DNA from 2 places in the Psychrobacillus sp. NPDC096623 genome. Region 2 is predicted to be linked to the other one. Evidence: riboswitches for the same ligand, from Rfam matches in the RefSeq annotation. Region 2 holds a riboswitch; the other holds the start of a gene.

Region 1 (9,301 bases), on a different contig from region 2:
GCATCTGTTGTTTTTACCGCAGTCATCATTCCAACTGTATCGGCTTCAGAAAATCCTTTATTGGCCAAGTATTCAAGCATTTCTTCTTGTACGTTATCACAAGCGTAGCTAGCGTCTACTCTTCTATTGACGAAGTTTTTGTACCATCCACTTCCGGCATTAATTACTGCTGATGACCATGTTTTGAGTTGGGTTTCAGCTTGAAAAATAACTAAATCAGCCGTTGCCTGAAAGTTATCTACTGTAATTGTTTTTTCACTTCGCTTTTCATTTACATCCGGAAGAATGGTAATTTGAGGCTTTGGTCTTTCTGGATGTGGATTTGTGCTAATACGGGCTTTGTATACCTTTTCGATTTGATCTTTTTTCACAACTTCATGCGGTACACCTAATACTTTAACCTCTCCTTCATCCATCAAAAGCAAACGATCACAGTATAGAGAAGCAAGATTGATATCATGAAATATACTAATAATCGTAATTCCTTTTTCAATTGCCTGGGTTTTAATCGTATCTAGTAATTGTTTTTGATGGGCAATGTCTAGATGATTGGTCGGCTCATCGAGTAGCAGTATAGGTGCTTGCTGAGCAAGTGCTTGAGCGACAAATACGCGCTGTTGCTCCCCACCTGATAATAAATCCAGCATTTGATGTTCGTATCTTGCCATTCCTGTCAGTTTCATTGCTTCAAGAACAGCGGTTTCGTCGTCAGCTGACCAAGACGAGAACAATCCTGTTTGATGAGGATAGCGACCGAGTGCAATTGTATCTCTTACAGAATGTGAAAAGGTATGACTATGTAATTGTGGTAAAACGGCCATTTTTTTCGCAAGCTCTTTCGATGAATATGCTGCTAGTGGTTTCCCATCAATCAGGACATTCCCCGACTCCATATGTAGTATTCCGCTTATTACCTTCAGCAACGTTGATTTTCCGCTTCCATTGGGACCAAGAATCCCTAACATTTCTCCTTTTCCAACTTCAAAAGAGACGTTTTTAACAATCATTTTGCGATCATAGCCACCTGATACGTTTTCCACTTGCAACATAGTTAAATGCCTCCTTTTTTTCGTTGTCTAAAGAAAATAAATGCGAAAACGGGTGCCCCTATAAAAGCAGTTATTACACCTATCGGTAGCTCCGTTGGCGAAATAATTGTGCGAGATACTAAATCACAAATAATTAATAATGCCGCTCCATTTATAAAGCTTAGTGGTAATACATGACGATTATCTGAACCGAATAATAGTCTTGTCATATGCGGAACTACTAAACCGACGAATCCAATCGTTCCCGATACAGCAACCGCTGTTCCAGTAAGCATAGAACCACCGATTAAAATCATCATCTTCCGTTTTTTCACATTGACGCCTAAATGCTGTGCTCGTTCTTCTCCAAACAGCATCGCATTTAACTCTCTCCTATTCAACCACAATAAAAACGTACCAATAACAACAAACGGCAACGCCATTTGGACAAAACTCCACCCACGCATCGATACGCTTCCGAGGAGCCAACCAATAATTTGTCTGAGTTCCTCTCCAGTCAGTGCAATCATTAACGAAATGACAGAGCCTAAAAAAGAACTAAATATAATACCAGTCAATATAATCGTTTCCATTTTCATCGCACGATCGACTAGTTTAGCAAAAGTTATGACTAGTAGCATCGTAACTAGAGCACCGATCATACTAAAAACAGGCAATGTATATATTCCTAAAAACGGCACCGAAATACCGAAAAAGAGCGTAGTCACGGCACCTACTGAGGCACCCGACGACACTCCTAACGTATAAGGATCGGCAAGCGGATTTTTTAATAATCCTTGGAATGCAGCACCTGCAATGGCTAGTGATGCTCCAACTAGCCCTGCAAGTACCACACGTGGCATGCGAATTTTCCAAACAATATTGGTCGCAATTGCATCTGCTCCCGTATCCCATAATGTGCTGATCGGTACCTTTACGGATCCGACCGATACACCAAGCCAAATTGCAACGAAAAGTGCAACTATAGACAAGATGTAGCCGATCAACGCTTTACTCACTAAAAGCCTCCGGGTAGATTGCTTTCGCTACTTCTTCCAATCCTTCTGCAAGACGTGGACCTGTACGACTTGTTAAGTTTTCATCTACTTGTACAACTTCATTGTTTTTCACAGCCGTAATAGAATCAAAACCGTCACGAGCCTTTACACTTTCTACAATTCCTTCGACATAGCTGTACATCACTATAATTACATCTGGGTTGCGGTTAACAATTTCTTCTGGCTCCATTTTAAACCAGCCTTCTTGATCCGCTGCAATATTTTCTGCATTCACCATATCTAAAATTTCTTGCATGAACGTCCCTTTACCAGGTGTATAAATTTCCGGAACGTCCGAAGTTTCAATGAAAACCGTTTTCTTTGTTTCAACTTTAGCAACTTTCTCTTTCACTTCATCTACTTTTGCTTTCATGTCTTCAACAATTTTTTGTGCTTCTTCTAATTTGCCAGTAGCACGACCAATTTCTTCAATTGTTGTATAAGTTTCATTGAAATTCATTGCATTTTTTACTACAAATAGTTTCACACCCGCATCGCGAATTTGTTGGAACCCAGCTTCACCCATACCTAGAGCCGATTCATGTGCAAAAACAACATCCGGTTTCATCGCAATAATTTTCTCTACGTTGAATTCCATACCACCGATTTTCTCTTTTTCAAGGGCTTCCTCTGGGTAATTATCATAATCATTAACACCAACGATTTCATCATTTAAACCAAGTGCAAATAAAATTTCTGTGTTACTTGGTTGCATAGAAATAATTGTTTTAGGTGCTTCCTCCAATGTAATTTCATTGCCGACTGCATCGGTCATTGTTATAGGAAAAGTTGTTTCATCCACTGTTGCTTCATCTGTAGTTGCCTTTTCTTGTTGTGTACTGTTGTTATTTTCATCCGTTTTTACTTCTTCTTGTCCACATCCTACTAACAGCAGTACTGCAAATGCTACTGTCATCCATAATTGCCAAAGTTTCTTCATTTTACATTCCTCCTATATTGAAGCAACAAAAAATCCCCCATCCTTTAGATGAGAGATAGATAGGTATAAATCCGCACGAAGTCACAGTGAACCAGATCTACACCAAACCTATCCTCGTAGGTAAAGGGCGTAAAGCATACAGGCAGGTTTTCTGACTCATGATGGGTTACATCATATACAGTGGCGGGACCGTGCTGGACTTTAACCAGCTTCCCTTTTAACTCTAGTAATCCGTAACTAGAGCACCTCTATGCATCGAATTATTCATATTGCTTTGTATTCATTATACCTTAACTTTTATGCCTGTCGACCTCGATTTTGGGGATTGGGAGGTCTGACCTTTGGAGTGGGTCTCTCCTATAAAGCCAGCTTTTCCTTTACTCGCTGTCGTTTGCCGGTTACTCTCTTTCGTTCCGCCTTTACCTTTCTTGCGTTCTGAATGCGAATACTCGCGGACGATGTATGTTTACTCGCTCAGGATATTTATCCCAAATTTCAATTAGAAAAACCCTCGAGCAACGTCGAGGGTTTGGGTTTCGATTTACATTTGTTCTGGAGCAGATACACCAAGCAGGCGTAAGGCATTTGCGATTGTTTGACGTGCTGCTGTTACTAGTGCAAGGCGAGCTTCTGTTTGCGGAAGATTATCGGCATTTAAAACTTTGTCTGCGTTATAGAAGCTATGGAATGTCGTAGCTAATTCTTGGATATAAGTTGCAATACGGTGAGGTGCACGAAGTTTTGCAGCATCTGCAACTATTTGTGGGAAGTCACCAATTTTTTTCAATAAATCTAATTCTTTTTCACTTTGTAATAACTCAAGTGAATCCATTGATATTTTCATTCCCTGTGTTTCTGCTGAACGCAAAATCGAACAGATACGTGCGTGTGCATATTGCGCGTAGAACACTGGGTTTTCATTTGACTGAGAAACGGCTAAATCTAGGTCGAAGTCCATATGGGAGTCCCCTGATCGCATACCGAAGAAATAACGTACTGCGTCTAGCCCTACTTCTTCTACAAGCTCACGCATTGTAACAGCTTTCCCTGTACGTTTACTCATTTTCATTTTTTCGCCGTCTTTATATAATTGAACCATTTGAATGACAGATACTTCAAGTTTTTCACGTTCATATCCAAGCGCTTCAATTGCTGCTTTCATACGTGGGATATAGCCGTGGTGGTCTGCTCCCCAAATATTGATCAGCTGATCGAATCCACGAACTAGTTTGTCTTCATGGTATGCGATATCTGGCAATAAATACGTGAAAGAGCCATCACTTTTAATAAGTACACGGTCTTTGTCGTCTCCAAATGTAGTAGAACGGAACCAAGTTGCTCCTTCTTCTTCAAAAATATGCCCATTTGCACGTAATTTATCTAAAGCAACTTCGATTTTGCCGTTTTCATATAAAGAAGTTTCTGAGAACCAGTTATCAAAGCCAACACGGAAATCAGCTAAGTCTTTTTGTAGTTTTGCAAGCTCTACTTTTAACCCATGTGCACGGAAGACTTTATAGCGCTCTTCATCCGACATGGATACGAATTTATCTCCATGTTCTGCAACAAGAGCCGCAGCGATGTCGATAATATCTTGTCCATGGTAGCCACCCTCTGGCATTTCTTTGTCTAATCCCAAAGCTTGGAAGTAACGAGCTTCAATCGAAATAGCTAAGTTATGAATTTGGTTCCCAGCATCATTAATATAATATTCGCGAGAAACGTCATATCCAGCAAAATCAAGCACATTACACAAGGAATCACCGACAGATGCCCCACGTGCATGCCCTAAATGTAAGTCGCCGGTTGGATTTGCAGAAACGAATTCCACTTGAACTTTTTCTCCAGCACCTGAAGTTGAACGGCCGTAGTTCTCTTTTTCTGCTAAGGCAGCCTTTACTACATCCTGTAAGTAATCTTTACGAACCGTGATATTCATAAATCCGGGACCTGCAATATCAATTTTCTCCATCATTGTTCCAGACATATTAAGGTTTTCTACGATTGCTTCCGCTACTTGACGAGGATTCTTTTTTGCAAGCTTTGTCAGTTGCATTGCAATATTTGTTGCGTAATCACCATTTGCTTTGTCTCTTGGTGTTTCCAGTTGAATAGCAGGAATTTGTTCTTCATTGACAAGTTCTGCTTTCAATATTGCTTGTTGTAATGCTTCCTTAATGGATTGTTGTAGCTTCTCTACTGCGTTCATTTAATCCGCCTCCGTATAAATTAGTTCTAATGTATATGTACCAGCAACTTCTTCATTGATAATTAGCTCATATTCAACTTGAAAATGACCGTTTTCAAAATGTAGGTGCTTTGTATTTGTTGTAATCATTAAAGTGCCATATGGTGTATCATAGCTTCCTGTTTGAAGTTCTCCACGTTCAAAAGGCAAACGCATTTTAACTCCACCACTTCGTAATATTAATGCATTCTTACCGCTTAGTTTTACAGTTGTTCGAATTGCTTTTTCATCTTGCAGTTCTTCGTAAACTAAATAATACTGGGTACCTTTAAGCGTTAGCGTACCTGAAGTTTCTAAATTAATAGTTTCTGCGGGGACATTCGGATGACGAATCGAGGAAACTAATTGTATATTCACGGTCTTTTGTAATGATGTAGACATGCCTAACATCCTTTGTAGAAATTTTATTTGCATTTTACTATAACCTTCATATTATAGCTTAAATTAAATGCAGGTGACAACTAATCATTCAATTAGTAATATACTATTCATTTGCTAAAGGTTATAATGGACCGAGATATTTTAAGAAGGTGACCATATTGCTTATTGACTTTATAATAAATTTTTGTATTCTATTTACTTTTGCGATTCTTACCTATATACCATTTCAAAATAGGTTAAATGTTTATATTCCATCATCCAAATACACCCCTTTTATTCTTGGAATACTAAGTGGATTTACTGGTTGTTTATTAATGTTAACCTCTGTTAGCATTTCTGATTTCGTTATTATGGACGGTAGAATGGCTGTTATTGCATTGTCTGGTGTCCTAGGAGGACCAGTTGCAACTATTATAAGTGGAACAATTATTGGAGTGTTCCGTTTGTTTATGTACGGATATTCACAAACTTCCCTTATTGCTGGAAGTAGCACTATTATAGTGGGAGTGGTTATTGGATTTTGGAGTTGGAAGAAAACGATGACCTATCAAAACGTTTACTACTTTTTTGGATACTCAATCATACAAACCTCTCTTGTAATAGGTTTTTTAGATAACTGGAAACTTGAAACATGGTTGGCAATTATAAGTTTTATCTTATATTCAATCTTGTCGTTTTCCATTATTTTTGTCATTTTAAAACAACTTAGCAACCTCTTTGAAAAGATTAAGCATATTGAAGAGATGTCCGTAACAGACTACCTCACTGGTTTGAATAATAATAGGAAGTTTCAAGAATATACCCATAATCTTTTATCGAAAGGTGAAATATTTTCACTTCTCTTATTAGATATTGACTATTTCAAAAAAGTAAATGACACATATGGACACCCTGTAGGCGACGAAGTATTGAAAGAATTAGCACTCCGAATAAAGGAAACAAGTAATTCCTTTGGAGGTATTGTTTCACGAAATGGAGGCGAAGAGTTTTCCGTCCTCCTTCCAAATACTTCTGAGGAAAAGAGTCTAGAAATTGCCGATCTTATTAGACAAGCGATAGATAACAATTTGTTTCAAATTTCAACGGGAGAAAAATTGGGCATTACCATTTCAGGTGGTATTAGTACTTTCCCACAGGATGCCGTAACCACACATGAACTATACAAGCTTGCTGATGAGGCCCTTTACCTGGCTAAAACATCAGGAAGAAATAAAGTAGTCCATATCAATGATGATAAATCAATTTGAATATGAATATAAAAACGTGATGTCCTTAGTTAGGACATCACGTTTTTATGCTTCCTACTTAACCCAGCCTAAGATCATTTCTCTTAGAAGCTTCGAAGCAGTGTTTACTGTTTGCTCCGACGGGTCATAGTTTGGTGCTACTTCGACTAGATCGAAGCCTACTACGTTTACGCCAGAATTTGCGATTGCGTGGATGGATGCTAGTAGCTCGCGGCTTGTGATTCCTCCGCAGTCTACTGTTCCTGTTCCTGGTGCGTGTGCAGGGTCGAGTACGTCGATGTCGATTGTTACATAGACGGGACGTCCTTCTAATGTTGGTAGCACTTTTTTCAATGGCTCCAGCACTTCAAATTTATGAATTTGCATGCCATTTTCTTTTGCCCAATCGAACTCTTCTTTCATGCCAGAACGAATTCCGAATGAGTAGACGTTTTTTGGACCAATGTATTCAGCAATTTTACGGATTGGTGTGGAGTGAGATAGCGGTTCGCCTTCGTATTCTTCACGTAAATCTGTATGTGCATCCATATGAATAATCGCTAGATTGTCATAGTTGTCTGCCACTGTTTTCATGACAGGCCAAGACACTAGGTGTTCGCCACCCATGCCGACAGGAATTTTCCCGTTTATTAACAGCTGACGAATAAAACCTGCAATTAGCTCTAAGCTTTTTTCTGCATTACCAAATGGTAGCGGAATATCTCCAGCATCAAAATACTTTACTTCATCAAGCTCGCGATCTAGATACGGGCTATATTCTTCTAAACCAATCGATGCTTCACGGATACGCTGTGGACCAAAGCGTGAGCCTGGACGATAGCTTACCGTCCAATCCATTGGCATACCGTAAATAACTGCCTGTGCTTCGTCATAGTTTTGCTTACTTTTTATAAAAACATTTCCTGAGTAATCTTCACTGAATCGCATAGACTTACTCTCCCGCAAGATCTTTCACAAATTTTGGTAGTACAAATGCCGCTTTGTGAAGCTCTTTTGTATAATATTTTGTTTCGATATCAAAGAATTGCTCGTCTGGTACTTGTAGTGGATCATATTTTTTTGATCCGATTGTAAAGCACCATAGTCCGCTCGGATATGTTGGAATGTTCGCCAAATACATATTAGTAATTGGGAAAATTTCTTTCACATCTTTTTGCACTTGGCGGATTAAGTCTGCCTTAAACCAAGGGTTGTCCGATTGTGCGACAAATAGACCGTCTTCTTTTAATGCTTTAGAAATTCCAGCATAGAAGCCTTTTGTAAACAGATTTACAGCAGGTCCTACTGGTTCAGTAGAGTCTACCATAATTACGTCATATTCGTTTTCAGATTCTGCGATATGCATGAATCCATCCCCCACTTGAACATCTACGCGTGGGTTTTCTAATTCACATGCAATTTCTGGTAAGTATACTTTTGAATACTCAATAACTTTTCCATCTATATCAACAAGTGTTGCTTTCTTCACTTTTGGATGCTTCATAATTTCACGAATTACTCCACCGTCTCCACCGCCAACTACTAACACATTTTCAGGATTTGGATGCGTGAATAAAGGAACATGTGCCACCATTTCATGGTAGACAAATTCATCTTTTTGCGAGGTCATGACCATGCCATCTAAAAAGAGCATATTTCCCCATTCTTCAGTTTCTGCCATTTCTAACAGTTGAAAATCAGTTTGCTCGGTATGAAGAGTGCGTTTCACCTTCATTGTGATGCCAAAATTCTCGGTTTGCTTTTCTGTAAACCAAAATCCAGCCATTTATCTATCTCCGTTTCTATAATGGGATTTGGTATTTATTTAAAAAAATAAATACATTGAAAGTATAGAGCTTTTTGACAAAAGTGCAATACTTTTTTGTTTTTCCGTTTAATTTGAATCTATTGTTCTCATACTAATGAAAACATCATTTAGAACGGAGTTGATTTCATGGGGCGTGTTCAACATAGAAAAAAAGTCATCCGAAGCAAACGGTGGAAAAGGCTATTACTGATAAGTATTGCTGCTACCTGTGCACTTTTTAGCGCACTCATCACGCTCCGAATATATGCACAAATTGTGGGTGCCCCTAGGATTCAGGTGCCAATTTCTTCTGTTTTTTTAGACAATCAAGGAAATGTTATTGGTGATCGTTTTGAGGATCAACGTAGATACTGGATTTCATTGGAGGAAATGTCTCCTTTTCTACCTCAAGCCACTGTAGCAGTAGAGGATCAGGATTTTTATGAGCATCACGGGTTTGATTATTCTCGAATTGCCTCTGCTATTTTAAAGGATATTAAAGCGGGTAAAAAGGTGGAGGGTGCTAGTACCATTACGCAGCAATACGCTCGAAACTTGTTTTTAACTCATGAAAAGTCTTGGACTCGAAAAATAAATGAAGCGTTATATGCGT
Region 2 (9,301 bases):
GTTTTTAGCCCACTATTCCATGCGTCTAGGTGTAAATCTAATAATTCTTTAGCTTTAATCGTATTTTGCACATATAAATTTAACGATACACCTTGGTCGATATGACGCCCGCGTGCAGCGTTTTGTTTAAGTGTCCAGTGTTGATCAATGAAATACGCAGATTTGTAATACCACGTAGTTTCGGAATTTAAATCCGGTACTGTAACCGGAATTTTATAATCCTTCTTCTCTTCTGAGTAAGATTTTTGGAAAATAGGATCTATGCTTGCAGTACTTCCTGCTAAGATGGACGTCGATGAATTCGGAGCAACTGCCATTAAATAGCCGTTTCGTATTCCACTTTCGCTTACTTGCTCACGTAATTCATTCCACGATTCACTATCGTAATGACGTTTGTCAAAATAAACTCCTGTTTGCCAATCCGACCCTTCGAATAAAGGATATGCCCCTTTTTCCTCTGCAAGCTCTGCAGATGCTTTTATCGTCAAGTAAGCAATTTTTTCATATAACGTATCCGCAAGCTCCACTGCTTCATCCGATTCCCAGCGAATATTCTTCAGTGCAAGCAAATGATGCCAGCCAAATGTTCCTAGACCAATTCCTCTATACCTAGAATTTGTGCGCTGAGCTTGAGGAACTGGAATCATATTGAGGTCTATCACATTGTCGAGCATTCGAACCTGAATTTTTATTAGCTTTTCCAATGCATCTGCTGGAACTGCTTTCCCTAAATTTATAGAAGATAGATTACATACGACAAAGTCCCCTGGTTTCCGATGAGTGACAATGATATCGTCCTCCAGTTTAATCGATTCAAATGTGGTCGCACTTTGATTTTGGAAAATCTCTGTACAAAGGTTACTACTATAAATCATCCCAGCATGTTTGTTTGGATTGCTGCGATTGACCTCATCGCGGTAAAACATAAACGGCACACCTGTCTCAAGCTGAGAACGCATAATTCGCTTCATCAAGTCGATAGCAGGAACTGTTTCACGAGACAAACGGTGATCGCATACGCATTCTTCATATTTTTGGCGGAATGAACCATCTCCACGTTTTTCATCATAAAAATCTTCTAAAGAATAGCCTTTTAGCTGACGCACTTCATGCGGGTCAAATAAATACCATTCTTCTCTAGCATTTACCTTCTCCATAAATAAATCTGGCAAGCACACACCTGTAAAAATATCGTGCGCACGTAACCGATCATCCCCATTATTTAAACGTAGGTCTAAAAATGTAAAGATATCTTTATGCCACACATCTAAGTAAACAGCTACTGCTCCTTGTCGTTGCCCAAGCTGATCCACACTTACCGCCGTATTATTAAGTTGCTTAATCCAAGGAAGTACACCGCTTGAAGCTCCAACAAAACCTCTAATAGAAGACCCACGACTACGCACTTTGCCCATATAAACGCCAATACCGCCACCAAATTTTGAAAGGGTTGCTACGTCCGTATTGCTATCGTAGATTCCTTGAAGGCTGTCGTCTACCGTATCGATAAAACAGCTAGAAAGCTGTCCATGAGGCTTCCCTGCATTAGATAGTGTTGGTGTTGCTACCGTCATGTACAGACTGCTCATTGCCCAATAGGCTTCTTTTATTTTCTCTATACGATTTTCTTGCTCGTCTTTCATAAGAGTCATCGCAATTATTAACCAGCGCTCCTGAGGCAACTCGACAATTGTTTTATCAAAGTCCTTTGCTACATAGCGATCCAACAACGTCTTTACACCGATATAAGTAAATAAATAATCTCTTTCTTGTACGAGGATTTCTGATAGCTGTTCAAGTTCTGGTAGGGAATATGCTTCTTTAAGTCGTTTATCATAAATGCCTTTTTCACTTAAGAGATGTACATTTTTTGCAAATTTTGTGTATACCGCATCGGCAGTTGTTTTTCTTCGTTCAGCTACTTGTTCGTAAACTTCTGCTAGATGGATTCGTGCAGCTACAAAGGTCCAGTACGTTTCTTGCTCATCTAGAAAGCTTAAAGCTTCCAGTGACATTGACTTCGACCAAGCGGCTATTGTACCTTCGGGGTGCTTTTGTGTCCATCTTTCATGTGTTTTGATAAGCGGAGCAATTTTCTCTTCCCCAAATTCTTTGATTAGATTATGTAATACTTCTTGTTTCGTTGTGTTTGAGATGATTGTCATTTGAGTTCCTCCTATTTTTAAACGTGTATAACACAAAAAAGCGATGTCACAGCCATCTTCGGCTGAGCCATCGCTCAAGATTTAAAAAGTAGGAAACAACAAGACATATCAATCGTTCGAGATAGAGGCCTTCGCTCCCACCTCTCAACCCCCGAAGAAAGTGTTGCTTACCGATGAAGAGGCAGGTCTACTGGCTCGTGTTTCATTCTCCTGCTGACCTTCCCACGATTGCTCGCAGTGGCTATTTCAACAGTCGTCCACACTTACAGTTGCGGGGACAGCTTCGGCATCTTACCGAATTCCCTTTTAAACCATAAAGGTACCTCTTCATCGTTAACATACTATATATTGTGTTAAGTTCATTTATATAATCTAACATATTGTGTTTAAGTGAGCAATAGATAATGTAATTCTAAAAATAAAAATCTCTTGAAAACCCCATCTCCTACTATTTCCAAGTGACTAAAATAATATTATCTATTGTATTATCGCAGCCCTCTAGAACATATTCAGTTCTTTCCGTGGTTTCTACAATCTCTGCTGAAGTACAAGTTGCATTGCTAATGCTTCCCGCTCCAAATTTATCTCTTCGTGTGTCTGTTGTGGATTTTATGACTTCACCATCATATTCAAGATCATGAAGCATCGGATCACCTTCCTCCGTATACCTAACTACTCTAATACTATCATTATTGCCTTTTTCAACATTATTTAGAAACACTTCAAATCTCTCTTTATTTTTTATTTCACCATGCATATCTACAACATCCTCCGATGAAGGTGTATAGTCAGGAACATTTTTATGTTCCCCAATTGTATTAGCTGAGTTATCTTCATTTTGACAACCCCCAAATATGAGTTCAATAAATAAAATATAGAGTAAAAAGACCTTTTTCATGATGTACTCCCCCTTTTACAATTAGACGTCACTCTTCAAAAGGCGTTACATATTTATATTACTAACCTAAGAAGTAATTAGTAGTTTTTACACTCTATTAATATCCCATTTACTTAACAACTATATAATCATTTATGTACGTGATTGTGAAATATTCACCAAATTTTTTATCAAAATGAAGATGGAGGAATACACAATGAAACTAAACAAACAAGTAATGGGAGTAACTCTCGCAAGTGCTGTAGCTTTGGGATCATTAGGTTATTACGGCCAAAGTGACAAAGTTGAAGCTAAAAATGATTCCAAAAAAGACGCAAATGTTATCATGCTAGTAATGGATGGCACGAGTGCTGGTGCTACAAATTTAGCTAAATGGTACAAGGGTGAACCACTTGCATTAGATAGTATTATGACAGGCGGAGTAAGTACACACTCTGCAGAATCTGCTATTACCGATTCTGCCCCTGCTGGAACTGCATTAGCAACTGGAAACAAAACCAACGATAAATTTGTTGGTGTTTTACCTAAAGTAGTAAATACACCTGGTATTGACTCATCATTAGCAAATAATCCATATAAACCAGTAGCGAATGTCCTCGAAGGAGCTAAGCTTAATGGAAAAGCAACTGGATTAATAGCAACTTCTGAGATTCAGCACGCTACACCAGCTGCTTTTTCAGCACATGTAACACAGCGTAGTGAATACGATAATATTGCTGAACAACAAGTCTATCAAGGAATTGATGTCGTACTTGGTGGTGGACTGGAAGCACTTGTACCGGGCACTGCAGGAAATAACCGTGAGGATGGCGAAAATCTAGTAGAAGTTTTAAATGACAAAGGCTATGACATTGTGGAAGATAGAAATGAATTATTAAACACTAAATCTAGCAAGATATGGGGGTCATTTGCTCCAAATGCACTTGCATATGATATGGATCGTGAAAAAACAAAATCAGAAGAACCAACGCTCGCTGAAATGACTGACAAAGCGATTAAAACATTATCAAAGGATAAAGATGGCTTCTTCTTAATGGTAGAAGGAAGTAAAGTGGACTGGGCAGCTCATGCAAATGACCCAATTGGTATTATTAGTGATGTTTTGGCATTTGATGATGCAGTTAAAGAAGCACTAGAATTTGCTAAAAAGGACAAAAATACACTTGTTATTGCAGTTACCGATCATGGCAACAGCGGAATTACAATTGGTAATATAAACACATCTGGTACTTACTCTAATATTCCTGTTTCTGAATATATTAATCCTTTGAAAAAAGCATCCATGACTCTTGAAGGTGCTTTAAGTAAGTTAAAAGCTGATAAATCAAATCTATTAGAAGTAGCTACTCTATACGGTATTGACAAACCTACCGAAGCTGAAAAGACAGCTCTTAACGAATCAGAAAACCTAAGTAAAACATTTGTTCAATTATTATCAAACCGCGCAAACATCGGATTTTCAACCGGTGGGCATACAGGCGAGGATGTATTCTTATATTCTTACGGACCAAATAAACCCGTCGGCTTAATTGATAATACAGCCATTGCTCATACTATGGCTTCAACCATGGGATTCGATTTGAAAAAGTTAAGTGAAGAATTATATACGGAAGCTTCAGAAGCATTTAAATCAAATAAGGCAACAGTTAAGATTGATGAATCTGATAAACAAAATCCCGTACTTGTTGTAACAAAAGGAAAAAAAGTTGCCGAATTCCCTGTAAACAAAAATATTATTAAAGTTAACGGCAAAGTAATGGAACTAAAAAGTATAACTGTTCAAAGCAATGGTAAATTCTATGTTTCCAAAGAAGCAGTTCAACTTTTTGACAAAGCTAAATAAATTTATTTTTAAAAACCCCATTTATGGGGTTTTTTTTATGAAAGTATAAGTGCACTTAGAACTCAGTGCTTCTATTTTTTAAAAGAATAGGCTTTATTTAAACGATATCGCTGATTTCCCTTTCAGGCGTACGATGCCACTGCAATCAATAAAGCAAGCCGTACTTAACAATATGGTTTAGCACGGCCTATCTCTAAGATAAACAAAATAATTACTACACCACAGAAAATGAAAGAATAAATATAATATTAATTATCTTTTTTTATATCCTGAAAATAGCTATGACAATGCGAAACGAATGCCTCTGAAATTTTTGTCGGGTATGTATACCGATGCTTTAATAAGCCAATCGTACGTGTAAACTTCCCATTTTCAATTTTTAAGTGTTTTATTTTATCTTCATATAGATTTACAGATGTTTCAGGTGTAAACGCTGCCCCACGTCCATTTTTCACCATTTGCAAAATCGTTGTTGCTTCTTCTACTTCTACTTGATAAGTAGGTGTATAGCCTACTGATTTACAAAATTGATCCGTAAATTGACGAAAACTATACTGGTCTGTTAATCCTATAAATGATATATTCCCCAATTCCATCAAGTCAATTGTGCCTTTTTTTGCTTCTTTGTATGATTTTGGTACAGTTAAATAAATTTCTTCTTCAAATAATGGCACCCACTCGACATTCGAATGTTCTATTTTCTCTGTTGTAATACACAAATCATATTTGCCATTTTCAATAAACTGTTGCAAGTTTTCTTTCGATAACGGAACTTGTTGATATTTCACATGAGGATAATCATCAAAAAATAAATCAATGATATTTGTAAATGTATATGGAAGAGTTGTAACAATTGATAAATTACCATCTCCTTCACCTCGCCTCTCTTCCAATCCACGCTCTAAATTACGTATTACTGTGAAAACACGCTCTACTTCTTTATATAAAAACCTGCCATTTTCATTTAATGAAATGTTCTTACCATTACGGAAAAATAAGTCCATTTCTAGCTCTGCCTCGAGGTTTGTAATTGCCTTGCTTAACGCTGGCTGCGAAATCAAAAGGTCTTTTGCAGCTAATGACATATTTTCAAATTTTGCTGTTATATAAAAGTATTTTAACTTATTTAAGTCCATAATTAGCCTCACCTCTTATAACCTTAAGTTATATACAAATAATTAATAAGTATTTCACATTATATCAATACGAGTTTAAGATGTAAATTGTCACTGACATGTGAACATTTCATGAAACTTGTACAAGTGTGAATAAAATATGAACAAACTAAGAGGGAGATGTCATATATGAGATTAAAAGACAAAGTAGCTATCATTACAGGAGCAGCGTCAGGTATGGGGCAAGGAGAAGCTATCCGCTTTGCAAAAGAAGGCGCAAAAATAATTGTAGCTGACTTAAATTTAGAAGGTGCACAAGCCGTTGCGGAAGAAATTAAAGCGTTTGGTGGCGAAGCTATCGCTATATCAGTAAATGTTATGAAAACCGAAGATATTTTAAATTGCGTAAAAGTAACAGAAGAAACATTTGGTCCAGTTGATATATTAGTAAATAATGCAGGTGTATTCGACAAGTACGCGAAATCTTTAGATACAACATTAGATCAATGGAATTTCTTGATAAATATTAACTTAACAAGTGTTTTCGAATTTTCAAATGCTGTATTACCAAGCATGATCGAACGTGGTACTGGTTCAATCGTAAATATTGCTTCAGTTGCAGGTCTTGTTGCTGGTAAGGGTGGAGCAGCTTATACCGCTACGAAACATGCTGTAGTTGGATATACAAAACACTTATCTTCCGAATATGCTCGCTATGGCATTAAAATTAATGCCCTTTGCCCAGGTACAATTGAAACACCTTTAACTAAAGATGTTTTAGCAGATATTCCTAAAGATTTAGTACCAACTCGTACATTTGGACAAGTAGAACAAGTAGCAGATTTAGCAGTATTTTTAGCATCTGATGAAGCGAAATTCATGAATGGTGCAATTGTTCCAATTGATGGCGGATTTACAATTCAATAATTTCTGTAAAACTCTATTAACTTAAAAATAAAAAATGGAGAAGCAATAGTTAATGCTTCTCTATTTTATTGAGGTGAAAATATGAAAAAGCAAGGCAAAATACATTATGCTTGGTGGATTATGGTTGCGAGTGCTGCTATTTATGCCGCAAGCGTTGGTATTATCGTTAGCTGCGCACCGATTCTTTATCGTGCAGTAGCTGAAGACTTTAATGTGGGTGTTTCTGATATTAGTTTGTATACATCATTAATGTATTTAACGATTACTATTTTACTACCTTTTGCAGGAAAAATATTAAATAAATTTGATATACGTTATATTTTAACTATCGCCGGTATTCTTAACGCGTTAGCATTTGGATTAATGGGTACTTATGATTCTGTTTTTCCATTTTATATTTCGGGAATCGCATTAGGTATTGGTAGTACGTTCTTAATTTACGGTTCTATTCCATTAATCATGAACAACTGGTTTAAAGCAAAAGTTGGAACTTCATTAGGTATCGCTATGGCTTTTATGGGAGTTGGTGGTGCAATATTTGCTCAAGTTACAGGTGTCTTAATTAATTCCATTGGATGGCGTTCAACATATATAGTATTAGCTATTATTGTTGCAATATTAATCTTACCATTCTCTATTTTTGTCATTCGTTCAAAACCAGAACAACTAAATATGACTGCTTATGGTGCAGATGAAGTTGAAGTTAATGCTACTAAGGTAAAAAAAGCACCTGACACAGGAGTTTTAAAAGGAGTTGCGATGAAATCTCCTGCATTTTACTTAGTTATGTTATTTACTGGATTGTTTGGCCTGGCTTCAACGGTTAGTTTCCACGTACCAAACTTTGTGCAATCAGTAGGATTTACAGCTACGATGGCTGCTACTGGAGTAACTTTTGTAACGATTGGTCAAACAGCTGGTAAATTCTTACTTGGGGCAATTAATGATAAATTCGGCATAAAAGTAGCTCTATTTGCTGGAATTGGCGGTGGCTTGATTGGTGTAGTTGCATTACTTATTTCTGATTCATTCGGAATTGGTATGCTTTATGCTGGTGCATTATTGTTTGGTATTGGGTTCTCAGGTTCTACCTTACTCCCTCCAGTAGTAATCCGTGAAGTATTCGGCGGACGCGATTACGCATCAATTTATACAACAATTATGTCAGCTTCTACGTTAGGTGTAGCAGTAGGCACAACATTATTTAGTTATCTTTACGATTCGAGCGGTTCTTACTATACCGTTTTCATTATTGTGATTGTACTCTTTATAATTACTATTTCTTCTAGTTTATTCTCTTTAAACTGGAAGAAAAAATTAAATTACTAAACATTTAAACACCTACAAAGTTCTATAATTTTCATTTATTTTAATCATACCAATTTACCATGTATACTCAATCGTACAAAGGATTTGCTATCACAAAATAAAAAACAATAATTTTGACTAACCTTACGCAAGTTTAAGTGGAACATTTCCAATGTATCGCTGAAATTGCTTGAGTTTCAAACTTAGAACGAATTTCTTTGAAAAAAAAGCATTGCCGATAGGCAATGCTTTTTTCCCTATAGTTTTTGTATCACTGATAGGGATTACTTTATAAAATTGGCAATCTTTTTTAAAGAAATACGATAATCGCTAGAACTGCCGCTAAAACTAGGCGGTAAATAGCAAATGGCATTAATTTGATTCGAGAGATTAGCTTTAAGAAAAACTTGATGGAGATAAGGGCAAATACAAATGCACTAATAAACCCAACTACATAAAAGCCCATATCATTCATATTAATATGTTCCCAGTTTTTCAAAACAGATACCAGGCTTGCACCAGCCATAATTGGTACAGCCATTATAAATGTAAAATCTGCTGCTGTTTTATGGCTCATTCCGAATAATACACCACCAGAAATTGTCGCTCCTGAACGAGAGAATCCTGGCCATAACGATAGACATTGTACAAGTCCCACTTTAAATGCTTGTGCATATGTAATCTGGTCTAAACTAATTATTTTCGGATTTTTTGGTCCCAATTTATCCGCAATAATCATTAAAATAGACCCTGCTACTAGGCTATATATAACTGTTTCTACACCGAATAAATGATCGTCAATAAAGTCCTTAAACGCAAATCCCAAGATAACAGCAGGTAGCATTCCAACGATTACATGCAGTAAGTTGAACTGTTTACTCGACTGTTCACTTTCTATTTTATATAACCCTACTAAACTAAATAGGCGTTTCCACATCACAACAACTACCGCTAAAATCGAACCTAGTTGTACAACAATTTTAAACGTATTAGCAGAATACATTCCTAAAAATTCCTCTGTTTTCAACCACATATCATCCACGAT

The links. Region 2 has a riboswitch for cobalamin ahead of ACIQX2_RS05345 (ribonucleoside-diphosphate reductase subunit alpha). Riboswitches for the same ligand answer to the same signal wherever they lie in the genome.
Region 1: it holds a riboswitch for cobalamin, as region 2 does, so the genes downstream of both, ACIQX2_RS03905 (ABC transporter substrate-binding protein) here and ACIQX2_RS05345 (ribonucleoside-diphosphate reductase subunit alpha) in region 2, are expected to answer to the same signal.

What each region holds. Positions count from the first base shown of each region.
Region 1 covers NZ_JBIWER010000001.1:833,429-842,729, forward strand. Annotated here, with positions in the region: gene ACIQX2_RS03895 (adenosylcobinamide amidohydrolase) at 1-1,049, opposite strand, end outside; gene ACIQX2_RS03900 (FecCD family ABC transporter permease) at 1,052-2,035, opposite strand; gene ACIQX2_RS03905 (ABC transporter substrate-binding protein) at 2,040-3,026, opposite strand; cobalamin riboswitch at 3,151-3,291, opposite strand; gene argS (arginine--tRNA ligase) at 3,568-5,235, opposite strand; gene ACIQX2_RS03915 (YwiB family protein) at 5,236-5,655, opposite strand; gene ACIQX2_RS03920 (diguanylate cyclase) at 5,805-6,902, shown strand; gene speB (agmatinase) at 6,957-7,829, opposite strand; gene speE (spermidine synthase) at 7,834-8,667, opposite strand; gene ACIQX2_RS03935 (transglycosylase domain-containing protein) at 8,836-9,301, shown strand, end outside.
Region 2 covers NZ_JBIWER010000002.1:118,468-127,768, reverse strand. Annotated here, with positions in the region: gene ACIQX2_RS05345 (ribonucleoside-diphosphate reductase subunit alpha) at 1-2,165, opposite strand, end outside; cobalamin riboswitch at 2,329-2,507, opposite strand; gene ACIQX2_RS05340 (DUF4362 domain-containing protein) at 2,614-3,063, opposite strand; gene ACIQX2_RS05335 (alkaline phosphatase) at 3,260-4,906, shown strand; gene ACIQX2_RS05330 (LysR family transcriptional regulator) at 5,155-6,042, opposite strand; gene ACIQX2_RS05325 (SDR family NAD(P)-dependent oxidoreductase) at 6,211-6,948, shown strand; gene ACIQX2_RS05320 (MFS transporter) at 7,030-8,277, shown strand; gene ACIQX2_RS05315 (undecaprenyl-diphosphate phosphatase) at 8,567-9,301, opposite strand, start outside.